4 regions of the Serratia sp. AS12 genome follow, and region 4 is predicted to be linked to each of the others. Evidence: predicted binding sites of a transcription regulator. Region 4 holds the regulator's gene; each other region holds the start of a gene.

Region 1 (3,026 bases), 1.7 Mb from region 4:
GAGGATCACCCTGTCCAGCGTTTCGGTCAGGCGGTTTGGCATCGCCTGCTGCGAGTTGCCGACCGCATCACACAGGGTGGCTATCGACTGATAGCGTGCATCGGCAATCACCAACGCAGGATCTTCTTGTTGCTGCTGTTGCAGCGCCAGCCTGGCGGCAGGCAGCAGGGCGGTGGCGTTGCCGGCCAATTGATGGCCGTAAATATCGCCCTCCAGCATTTGCAGCGCCAGCCAGCGGCGTTGTTCCGTCGGCAGCGCCTCCGGCATGGCATCGCTCAGGGTAGCCATTTCCTTCAACAGTACCGGTGGATAGTCCACCAGCGCTTTCAGATCGTTAAACCGATGATGGTCGATTATTTGCTTCAACGCCCCGATACCGTCGGCCTTGGTGGAGATCAGAGGCACCACCGGGCAGCCGAGGCGTGCCGACAGCGCAGCGATATCAATGTCGATTTGCTGGCTTCTGGCGATATCCAGCATGTTCAGCGCGAGGATGCAGGGGATACCCAGTTCCAGCAGTTGCAGCGTCAGATACAGGTTGCGCTCAAGGTTGGAGGCGTCGACGACGTTGATCAGCAGATCGGCATCGCCGCTCAGGATGTAGTGGCAGGCGATTTGCTCGTCGAGCGAGGTTTGCTCCGAGATGGTGGTCAGCGAATAGGTGCCGGGCAGATCGACCAGTTTGACCTGGGATTGCGGCGTGGTGAACTGGCCTTCTTTACGCTCTACCGTCACGCCTGCCCAGTTGCCGACCCGCTGGCGAGCCCCGGTCAACTGATTGAACAGCGTAGTTTTACCGGAATTGGGGTTGCCTATTAAGCCAATAGTGAGTTTTTTCATCATTTCGCGTGATATCAGTCAATGGACATTGAGCCGGGCGGTGGGGCGCGGCCGGGGCACGAGGGCGCAGAGTCAGGATTGGCCGTCGAGCAGGATCAGGGCCAAATCTTTCCTGCGCAGCACCAGGCTGACGCGGCGGGTTTTTATTTCTATCGGGTCCCCCAGCGGCGCGACGCGCACCACCTCGAACGATGAGCCAGGCAGCATGCCGAGCGATAACAGCTTCTGGCGATAGGCCGGACCGATGTCATTGGAGAAACCGGCAATTTTATAAGAGCGTTTAGGTTGAAGATGCATATAACCTTCTCAGAGCCCCTGGTCTTGGGCCGATGACGATAAAAGAACGTTCCAGACGAAGCGTCGCGATGAGGATCGCAGGCTGCCGACGTTTTCAATCCATGAGGTAATGCAGTGAACACGCAACGCAATAATAGTGAGAATAGTTATCGTATTCAATACAAAAAGTAGGGGTATTGGTAACCAACGGTTATAGCACCGACACTTAGCGATCGGATTGCCTGATGCCTTTATTTCTATCACCTGGTCTGCAGGGGGGCAAATGCGAATGGCGAGTTAAATCAGTTACGTAATTGCAGCGATTTTTTCTGATTTGCAAAACTTAACGACAGATTGAGTGGTTTTTAGACGGTGTGGCGGCGAGCCTGCGTTTTATTCGGTAACATCTTGTCTGCGGAATACGAGCGCTAACCATTTGTGTTTCGCTGGGAAATGCCAAAATGAAAACGCCATGTTAATAACGGTGTTAATGAACCGGGATTCGACGTTATTTTCAGGCTTAAAAACCGGGCATTTATCGCTCAGGAAAAATAAGCGGGTTTATTGAGGCGGGTCAAAAAATAGCGACGCTATTTTTTGAGAAAGGGCGGAGCCGGCTCCGCCCTGTGTACCTTTGGTCTTTCCGTATGCAGCACTGCGCCAGTGACAGGGGCGAATGTATTCGCCCCGGCCGTGCCGTGCACCTGCTATTTCTTACCGAATGCCGCAGCCAGCGCATCACCCATGGCGCTGTTGCCGGCCGGTGAACTGTTGCGCGGTTTGGCCTTATTGGCCGGCGCGCGGGATGGGGCATCCTTCGCCGGTGCATTGCCGCCACCGCGACGTGGCGAACCTTCACCCGGTTGCTCGTCCAGACGCATGCTCAGTGCGATGCGCTTGCGCTGCAGATCCACTTCCATCACCTTCACTTTGACGATGTCGCCGGCTTTCACCACGGTGTGCGGATCTTCGACGAACTTGTCCGCCAGCGAGGAGATATGCACCAAGCCGTCCTGATGTACGCCGATATCCACAAAGGCGCCGAAGTTGGTGACGTTAGTGACCGAACCTTCCAAAATCATGCCCGGCTGCAGATCGTTGAGGGTTTCCACGCCCTCGGCAAAGGTGGCGGTTTTGAATTCCGGACGCGGATCGCGGCCCGGTTTCTCCAACTCTTTCAGGATGTCGGTGACCGTCGGTACACCGAATTTGTCGTCGGTGAAGTCGCTGGCCTTCAGACTGCGCACTGCTGCCGGGTTACCCATCAAATCCTGCAGCGCCTGCCGGGTGGCGGCCAGAATGCGTTCGACCACCGGGTAGGTTTCCGGGTGAACGGTTGAGGCATCCAGCGGGTTGTCGCCGTGGTTGATGCGCAGGAAGCCGGCGCACTGTTCAAAGGCTTTCGGCCCCAGGCGGCTGACTTTCAGCAGTTGTTCGCGGTTGCTGAAGCGGCCGTTTTCATCACGCCAGGTAACGATGTTCTGCGCCATCATGCGCGTCAGGCCGGCCACGCGGGTCAGCAACGGCACTGAGGCGGTGTTCAGATCGACGCCGACGGCGTTTACGCAGTCTTCCACCACCGAGTCCAGTTTTTTCGCCAGTTGGCTTTGGCTGACGTCGTGCTGGTACTGGCCGACGCCGATGGATTTCGGGTCGATTTTGACCAGCTCGGCCAGCGGATCCTGCAAACGGCGGGCGATGGAGACGGCCCCGCGCAGCGAGACGTCGAGGTTCGGGAATTCCAGCGCCGCCAGTTCGGAGGCGGAATACACCGAGGCGCCGGCTTCGCTGACGATCACCTTCTGCGCTTTGACGTCGCTGAACTGCTGCTGCAATTCAAGGTAAAAACGCTCCGTCTCACGCGACGCTGTGCCGTTGCCGATAGCAACCAGCTCCACTTTGTGTTTGAT
Region 2 (3,026 bases), 960 kb from region 4:
ATAGCTCTGAACCCGAAACAGCTGGCAGCGCTGCGGGTTGTTGATTTCGGCGATCAGCCGGTTATGCAGTTTGCTGAGTGCGTGCAGATAGCTTTCATCATCGCCGTTTTCCAGGCACAGATTGGCCATGTTCAGGCTGACGTTATTGTAGCGTTTCAGATGGTTGACATTGCACTCTGGCCGCCTCAGCGACGCCTCCGCCATGTAGAAATCTACCGTGGCATCGCGCACGCTGAATTTATAGTCATCAATTTTGCCCAGCAGCCACGCATTCATCGAGATATTCATTTACTCGCGCTCACTTGTATTTGAATGATAATCATTATCATATTTACGGATGCGTTCGCGATCAATCATTCTGTTGAAATTTTTATCGGACACCGGGGGCTGCATTTGCTTTGCGGCGACCCAATATCAGTCAGTAGCGGCTAAACTTTAATCAATGACGGCGGTTTAGGCCGGTGCAGCCGGGTGGTGCAAACGACGGAAAACGCCGCTAATTGCCGATAAACGCATTTTTGAGACAGACAAAATGTTGAAATAGGTATTTTCTATGAATGTTTACATCGACAATAAAAGCCGGCGGTGTAAAGGGGATGAGCCAGCGGCTGGGCGGTGAGGTGATTCAGGATATACAGTAAATTCATAAGGATAAAATGAGCGCGTCGCCACCGGACTGCGCCAGGCACCCCGACTGTCCCCTGTGCTTGCCGCCTGCGGCAGCAAAAAAACGGGCTTTTGGCGGATACCCCCGCAAAACAAACGGTTGAAGTGATAATTGTTATCACTAACATATAAGCAACCCAGATTGGCTGTGGTAAAACACGAGTGTGAGGTAGGCCCTATGCAAACGGAAAATGTCGGCACCTTTTCTCTGGACGAAAATGTCTGGCAAGGCATTTTGCTCAGCGACAACGCCGTACAACAAATAACTAAATTGATGCAGCAGGATCCGCAAGTGAAGGGGCTGCAACTCGGGGTGAAGCAATCAGGCTGCGCCGGGTTTGCCTATGTGTTGGATCTCACCCGTGCCCCGGCGGAAGACGACCTGCTGTTTGAGCGCGATGGCGCCAAATTGTATGTGCCGCTAAAAGCCATGCCGTTCATCGATGGCACCACGGTAGATTTTGTCCGTGAAGGGCTGAATCAAATATTCAAATTCAATAACCCTAAAGCTCAGCATGCCTGCGGGTGCGGCGAGAGCTTTGGCGTTTGAGCGATGCAATCAACATGACACGAAGCAATGTAGAAATGCCTAATGAAGTGCAGGCTTGGGTCAGCGAAGGTCGCTACAAAGAAGGCTTTTTCACCCAACTGGATACCGATGAATTGGCGACGGGCATCAATGAAGATGTGGTGCGCGCCATCTCGGCCAAACGCAACGAACCTGAGTGGATGCTGGAATTCCGCCTGGAGGCTTACCGTGCCTGGCTGCAAATGGAAGAGCCGCACTGGTTGAAAGCGAACTATGACCGGTTGAACTACCAGGATTACAGCTATTACTCGGCGCCATCCTGCGGCAGTTGCGACGACGCCTGCGGCTCCCAGCCCGGTGCCGAACAGCAACCCGGCGCGGCAACCGAAAACAGCTACCTGACCAGCGAAGTTGAACTGGCGTTTAACCAGCTCGGCGTACCGGTGCGTGAAGGCAGCGAAGTGGCGGTAGACGCGATCTTCGACTCGGTATCGGTCTCCACCACCTACCGCGAAAAACTGGCGGAAAGCGGGGTGATCTTCTGCTCATTCGGCGAGGCGATTCAAGAATACCCGGATCTGGTGCGCAAGTATCTGGGCCGCGTAGTGCCGTCCAACGATAACTTCTTTGCCGCGCTGAACGCCGCAGTGGCCTCCGACGGCACTTTTGTCTACGTGCCGAAAGGCGTGCGCTGCCCGATGGAACTCTCGACCTATTTCCGCATTAACGCCGCCAAGACCGGCCAGTTCGAACGCACCATTCTGATCGCCGATGAAGGCAGCTACGTCAGTTACATCGAAGGTTGCTCAGCCCCGGTACGTGACAGCTATCAGCTGCATGCGGCGGTAGTGGAAGTGATCCTGCACAAAGACGCCGAAGTGAAATATTCAACGGTGCAAAACTGGTTCTCCGGCGGTGACAGCAAGGGCGGCATTCTCAACTTCGTGACCAAGCGCGCGTTGTGCGAAGGCGCAGGATCGAAAATGTCCTGGACCCAGTCGGAAACCGGTTCGGCGATCACCTGGAAATACCCGAGCGTGATCCTGCAGGGCGATAACTCGATCGGCGAATTTTTCTCGGTGGCGCTGACCAGCGGCCATCAGCAGGCGGATACCGGCACCAAGATGATCCACATCGGCAAGAACACCCGATCGACCATCATTGCCAAAGGCATCTCCGCGGGGCACAGCGAGAACACTTACCGCGGCCTGGTGAAGATCCTGCCGGGGGCGGAAAACGCGCGTAACTTTACGCAATGCGACTCGATGCTGATTGGGCCGGACAGCGGTGCTCATACCTTCCCGTACGTGGAGGCACGCAATAACAGCGCACAGCTGGAACACGAAGCGACCACGTCGAAAATCGGCGATGACCAACTGTTCTACTGTTTGCAGCGCGGCATCAGCGAAGACAATGCCATTTCTATGATCGTCAACGGATTCTGTAAGGACGTGTTCTCTGAACTGCCGCTGGAATTCGCCGTCGAGGCGCAAAAGTTGTTGGCCATCAGCCTGGAACACAGCGTGGGCTAAACGCCGGATTTACAGCGCAGCAGCGCTACCTAAGGACACCGCATGTTAAGTATCAAGAATTTGAAAGTCAGCGCCGAAGGCAATGAGATCCTCAAGGGATTGAACCTGGAGATCAAACCGGGTGAAGTGCATGCCATCATGGGGCCGAACGGCTCGGGCAAGAGTACGCTCTCCGCCACCCTGGCGGGACGTGAAGAGTATGAAGTGACCGAGGGCGAGGTTACCTTCAAGGGCAAAGATCTGCTTGAGTTGGCCCCAGAAGATCGCGCCGGCGAAGGCGTATTCCTGGCGTTCCAGTA
Region 3 (3,026 bases), 1.6 Mb from region 4:
TTCGATATGCAACACGTTAGCGTAATACAGCCGCATCAGAATAAAATAGGCCAGCATCAGCCAGGCAAAATGCGTTCGTTTTTTCAGCAAATGGTAGAGCATAAAAGCGATGAACAGGCTGTGAAACCATGAGATCATTGGCGATTCAATAGGATGCCTGACGCAGACGTTATACACTGCCAGGTAGATATTAAAGATCAACAGCGTATAGACGGCATATATATACCAACCATAGATGACTTTGAGTTTTTGGGTGTTCGGTGAGATAGGGCAATAGTCCGGTATCATTGGGGCCTCCTGAGCTGAATAGCGTTATAACACCGAATAGCTAAATGAAAATTAAACGCCAAACGGGCTTTATTTTACCCCAAAATGGGAACTAACTGGCCCTTGCCGGGTCTGTTCAAACAATAACGGCCAGGGCGTTTTCAGCGAAAGAGTAATGGCAGATAGTGAGATGAAGAACTATAAAAACAGTCGTTCGACAGTATGTTTACTGGTTGCCACGTTGGGACTTTATTTTTTCCTGCCACCGACGCTCATGGCCTTGTTCTGCCAATGGTTTAATTTGAATCCCTTCTTTCTTATCAGGTCCTGGCATCTTAATCCCTTCTCTGCTGCCAGGGGTATTCCGCTCTATCAAACCGTTGTGCCCATATTAGTAGTATGGTTTTCAATCAATGCCCTGGTGGCGGCCACTTTTTTTGCGATATTGGGTTTATATCGTTGGCTTGGCAGAACAAAGCATTGATGCCCCACCGTTGTGCGCTGACAAAAAGGGGTAGATAAAAAGCACTTTACAACAGATAATGATATTCGTTATCATTTGATGGTCGGTAAGGGGTAGAAGGATTGTCTCCTTATGTGCCACCCAAGCCGGCACGACATTGCTCACATTGCTTCCAATATTTGTTGCCAGCCTCGCGCTGGCATTTTTTTACTTCTTTTATTTCAGATTGCTGACTCAGGTCACTCCCTTGGCTTTTCAGCGACGATGAAACATTTTCCCGGCTCATAGAAAGCGACATCATGCTTGAAATTTTTTATCGATAAAGATAATAATTATCATTAATATTATCTTTTTGTTGCATTCAGTGCGCCGATAGATCCGCTGCGGACGTTGTCAGCCAGCGCTGCTGACAGAGAAGCTTATTCGGCGTGATTTTGGGTATTTACCAGGGGTTACAGAGATGTCGATGCATTTTCCGGTCAAACGATCGCGTATGTTCTGCGCGCTAGCCATGTTCCTGCCGCTAACATCGTTAGCTGAGGATACTTTGGTTGTCACTGCCAAATCTGCCGATACGGCGGAGGCGGCGACGCAGGGCTATCAGGCTACGACCAGCCAGGGCGCGACGAAAACCGACAGACCGTTAGTCCTGACGGCCCAGTCGATCTCGGTAGTGACTCGGCAGCAGATGACCGACCAGAATGCCCAGACGGTTAACGATACGCTGAAATATGCTCCGGGCGTCTTCACCAATTTTTCCGGTGGGGCCACTCGCTATGACACCATTGCATTGCGCGGCTTTCATGGCGGTGACGTCAATAACACTTTCCTCGATGGCCTGCGTCTGTTGAGTGACGGTGGTACCTATAACGCCTTGCAGGTTGATCCCTGGTTCCTGGAACGTGTCGACGTCATCAAAGGCCCTTCTTCGGTGATGTACGGGCAAAGCATTCCGGGTGGATTGGTCGCGCTGACGTCCAAGCGGCCTCAGTTCGCCACGGAAGGGCACGTTAACCTGATGGCTGGCAACAATAGTACTCAGGGCGGCGCCTTCGATGTGACCGGGCCACTGTCTGAACAGTGGGCTTACAGGCTGACCGGCATGACGCGCAGCAGCGAAACCATGTACGACCATCAGCGTGAAGAGCGCTATGCCGTCGCCCCCTCATTGCTGTGGCAGCCGGATGAAAATACCTCGCTGTTGCTCAAAGCCTACCTGCAGAAGGATCCTTCCGGCGGTTACCACAGCGCCGTGCCGGCCGATGGCAGCCTCTATTCCAGTTCGGGCGATAAACTGGGGCGCGGATTCTTTGACGGTGAGAGCAGCCGGAATGTGTTCAAGCGCTGGGAGCAGATCTACAGCTATGCTTTCTCCCACAGTTTTAACGACGTCTGGTCTTTCCGTCAGAATGCCAGTTACACCCATTCCAATGTTGAGTTGCAACAGGTGTATCAGATTGGCTGGAATGACGATCACCGTCTGCTGAACCGTTATTACAGCGGTTCTGCCACGTCGCTGGACGCCTTTGCCGTCGATAACCAACTGGAAGCCGATTTTACCACCGGGGCGCTGGATCATAAGGTCATGCTGGGGCTGGATTACCAGCGCTTTCGCAATAATTTGTGGGAAGAGTCTGCCGCGGCATCGCAATTGAATCCTTATACCGGTGTGTCCGGCGGGGCGGCGTTAACCGGCCTGACGCATACCGACTCCAGGCGCCACTACGAGCAGAGCGGCGTTTATCTACAGGATGAAATCAGCTTACAGAACTGGTATCTGAACCTGTCCGGCCGCTTCGATCGCATCGAGTCTAAAAATACGACGCTCAACACCGGCACCAGCGATGCACGCAGCGATGATAACTTCAGCGGCCGTGCTTCCCTGTTGTATCACTTTGATAACGGTCTTTCACCTTACGCCAGCTACAGTACGGCGGTAACGCCTGAGGCGCTGCCCGATCAAAACGGACACATGCTGAAACCGAGCACTAGTGAACAGTATGAGGTGGGGTTGAAATATCAGCCGCCAGGCAGTTCATCGATTTACAGCGTGGCATTGTACGATTTGACGCAAAAAGATGTCGCCAACCGGGTGGTACAGCAAAGTTATTATCTGCCGGCTGGTAAAGTGCATTCGCAGGGGATTGAACTGGAAGCGCGCAGCAAGATCACCGAACGTTTCGATCTGATTGCCGGCTACAGCTACAACAAAGTGAAGTTTAAAGACGCGATCGATGGCAACAACGGCAATACGCCGTATCTGGCCCCCGACCAAATGGCTTCTCTATGGGGCAAA
Region 4 (3,026 bases):
ACGGATCGCACGACGCTGGATCTGTTCGCAGATGAACGCCGTCCGGGGCGCCCGAAAACCAACCCGCTATCCCGAGATGAACAGCTTAGAATCAATAAGCGTAATCAGCTTCGACGCGATAAAGTCCGTGGCTTACGGCGTGTGGAACTGAAAATCAACGCGGATGCGGTGGACGCCCTGAACAAACTGGCGGAACAGCGTAATATCAGCCGCAGCGAGCTTATTGAGCAAATGCTGCTGGCACAACTGGCGGATGAACAGCCGGAACATTGATCTTTGCAGCCGCACATGCGGCGCGGTGTTATGGATGACACCGATCAACACCGTTTTATTCCTCCCGGCATCGCATAAACGCGATAAAACCCCGGGGTAAATCTCTGGCATGATACGCACTTACCGGTAAGAGGCAGATTCTTGCCATGTCATCATTTTAATCGGTGTTATCGCGTTCAACGCTAACATCGTGCAATGCAATTAATTGAATTTAAAGGTTATACGCGATATGGCTAATGTAGGCATTTTCTTTGGCAGCGACACTGGCAATACCGAAAACATTGCCAAGATGGTCCAGAAAATTCTTCAGCAGCAGTTTGGCAAAGAGGTGTCGGAAATCCGCGACATCGCCAAAAGCAGCAAAGAGGATCTGGAAGCTTTCGACATCCTGCTGTTGGGTATTCCTACCTGGTACTACGGCGAAGCCCAGTGCGATTGGGATGACTTCTTCCCGACGTTGGAAGAAATCGATTTCAACGGCAAGCTGGTTGCGCTGTTCGGCTGTGGCGACCAGGAAGACTATGCGGAATATTTCTGTGATGCAATGGGCACCATCCGCGACATCATTGAGCCACGCGGCGCCGCGATTGTCGGCCACTGGCCGACCAAGGGTTACCATTTCGAAGCATCGAAAGGTTTGGCGGATGACAATTTCTTCATCGGCCTGGCGATTGACGAAGATCGTCAACCGGAATTGACCAACGATCGCGTCGCGGCCTGGGTGAAGCAGATCAGCGAAGAACTGAGCCTGGCCGATATCGTCGGCTAACCCTCAAAGGTTGAACAAAAGCCCTGCAAAGTGCATAGTGTTGCCAGCAGGGCCGTTCATCGGCAGCACGGATTTCTGCAATAGAAGCTACATGTTTGTAACTTCCCACATCGTCAAGGTAGACTGAGATATCGGTTTATCCCATCCATCAAGACGTTGCGTGTGTAACATGCAATTGTGCCATGATATCTTTGTTAACAACCGGCGGTTTCCATTTAGGGCAACCGGTTCTATAATGACACGCAATTAACTCTTTGTGCCGACCGATGCCACAGGCAAGAATGCCTCAACTTGATTAGCATAGTAACAGGACTGAATCCGCATGACTGACAACAACACCGCATTGAAGAAGGCCGGCCTAAAAGTCACGCTTCCGCGACTCAAAATCCTGGAAGTACTGCAAAATCCGGAATGCCATCACGTCAGTGCGGAAGATTTGTACAAAAAACTGATCGACATGGGCGAAGAAATTGGCCTGGCGACGGTTTACCGCGTACTGAACCAGTTTGATGATGCCGGGATTGTGACCCGTCACAACTTCGAAGGCGGCAAGTCCGTGTTCGAATTGACCCAACAGCATCACCACGATCACCTGATTTGCCTGGACTGCGGCAAAGTGATCGAATTCAGCGATGAGTCTATCGAAGTGCGTCAGCGTGATATCGCCAAGCAGCATGGCATCAAGCTCACCAACCACAGCCTCTACCTGTATGGTCACTGTGAAATCGGTGATTGCCGCGAAAACGACACCCTGCACGACAAAAAATAATGCCCTCAACCGGCATTGAGAACCGCCTTAACGGCGGTTTTTTTATGCCTCCAGGTGAGAGCAAAAAAATCCCCGGACAGGCCCGGGGAAAATCACATCTGAAAGACAACAATTGCAGCGGCACTTCTCCACGGTACTTCTCTCACTTCCCACTTACGCTCACGTCACCGTCAACTCACCCGCCGACACGCGGATGGGTAAACTCGTCACAATGCATATTCAAGAAACAGCAGCCGATCGAAGAAAATCGGCCAGGCATAGTCGAAAACGCCGCGAACGCGGAACCCTTGGTTCAGGTAGATTTGGCAGGCATCGCTGCGTTGCCATACGCACAGCACGATATGTGTCGCCCGGCGCTGCTGCGCCTGCTGCTTAATCAGGGCAAACATTGGGTTAAAATAGCCCTGTCCGCGGAATCGGCTCTCGATGGCCAGGCTACAGACAAAGTAATCGTCCGCACCGCACTGGCTGTGCACAAAATCGTCGTAGGCCTCATCAAGCGGCTTCATTTCATCGCGATATAGATAGCTCGCCTTAACGCCATATAACTCGTCGAGACTCGCCGCAGTGAAAAAACCGATAAATGCCCCGCACCGATCGTAAGCCAGGGTAATCAGGTCCAGATAGGGGTCGATATTTTGCGCCTGCTGCAGCGACACCAGATCCATCCCGGCCGGGTTGCCGGCAGAGCAGTATTCCAGGTAGCTGGTGGCAAAAAGCAGTTTCGCCATGCGGATCCTGTCCGCTTCGCCAGCTTGCCGCCCCGGCAGAAAATGTAACCCACCCTGCGCTAGCGGCAATGCCGCATCGCCCGTTCCGACGGTTAACCGCCAGTAATTGCCTTCGTCGATCTGCCGCCGGTTATCCGCTATCAAATACTCGCCAAAAAGCTGGTTCACCCGATCCAGCGCGCGGTCATGGGACAGCACCGAATAGTAATGATAGTGATCGATATCAGACCTTATCTGCGCCGGGTAGGCCATGCGCGGCACTTCATCGACGGTAAATATTTCCGCATAGCGGGCCAGATCCGTCGGTTGCTCAAGCTGCCAATCCACCAGCTCCAGCCGGCTTATACACTGCCGATAGCTGCGCAGTTCCTCCTCCCCGAGCGGCAACGTCTCATTGGTGAGCACATCCTCCAACAGGCGCATGCCGCGGATACCACAGGTCACCGCCTGTGGAACAGCGTCATAATGAACCCCATGATCCTTG

Evidence for each region. The regulator Fur, encoded in region 4, represses iron uptake genes when iron is present. The targets are predictions, from matches to a motif close to ATAATAATGAGAACNACTATCAA.
Region 1: feoA (ferrous iron transporter A) is a predicted target of Fur. The motif match lies at 1,268-1,290, and genes of this name have one in related genera.
Region 2: sufA (Fe-S cluster assembly scaffold SufA) is a predicted target of Fur. The motif match lies at 772-794, and genes of this name have one in related genera.
Region 3: SERAS12_RS13840 (TonB-dependent siderophore receptor) is a predicted target of Fur. The motif match lies at 1,053-1,075, and genes of this name have one in related genera.

Annotation. Positions count from the first base shown of each region.
Region 1 covers NC_015566.1:5,084,025-5,087,050, reverse strand. The annotation lists gene feoB (Fe(2+) transporter permease subunit FeoB) at 1-840, opposite strand, end outside; gene feoA (ferrous iron transporter A) at 913-1,137, opposite strand; gene SERAS12_RS23570 (Tex family protein) at 1,824-3,026, opposite strand, start outside.
Region 2 covers NC_015566.1:2,279,866-2,282,891, forward strand. The annotation lists gene SERAS12_RS10650 (hypothetical protein) at 1-288, opposite strand, end outside; gene sufA (Fe-S cluster assembly scaffold SufA) at 845-1,216, shown strand; gene sufB (Fe-S cluster assembly protein SufB) at 1,231-2,727, shown strand; gene sufC (Fe-S cluster assembly ATPase SufC) at 2,770-3,026, shown strand, end outside.
Region 3 covers NC_015566.1:2,969,162-2,972,187, reverse strand. The annotation lists gene SERAS12_RS13845 (hypothetical protein) at 1-138, opposite strand, end outside; gene SERAS12_RS13840 (TonB-dependent siderophore receptor) at 1,191-3,026, shown strand, end outside.
Region 4 covers NC_015566.1:1,324,394-1,327,419, reverse strand. The annotation lists gene ybfE (LexA regulated protein) at 1-273, shown strand, start outside; gene fldA (flavodoxin FldA) at 503-1,042, shown strand; gene fur (ferric iron uptake transcriptional regulator) at 1,365-1,811, shown strand; gene SERAS12_RS06125 (glycosyltransferase) at 2,018-3,026, opposite strand, start outside.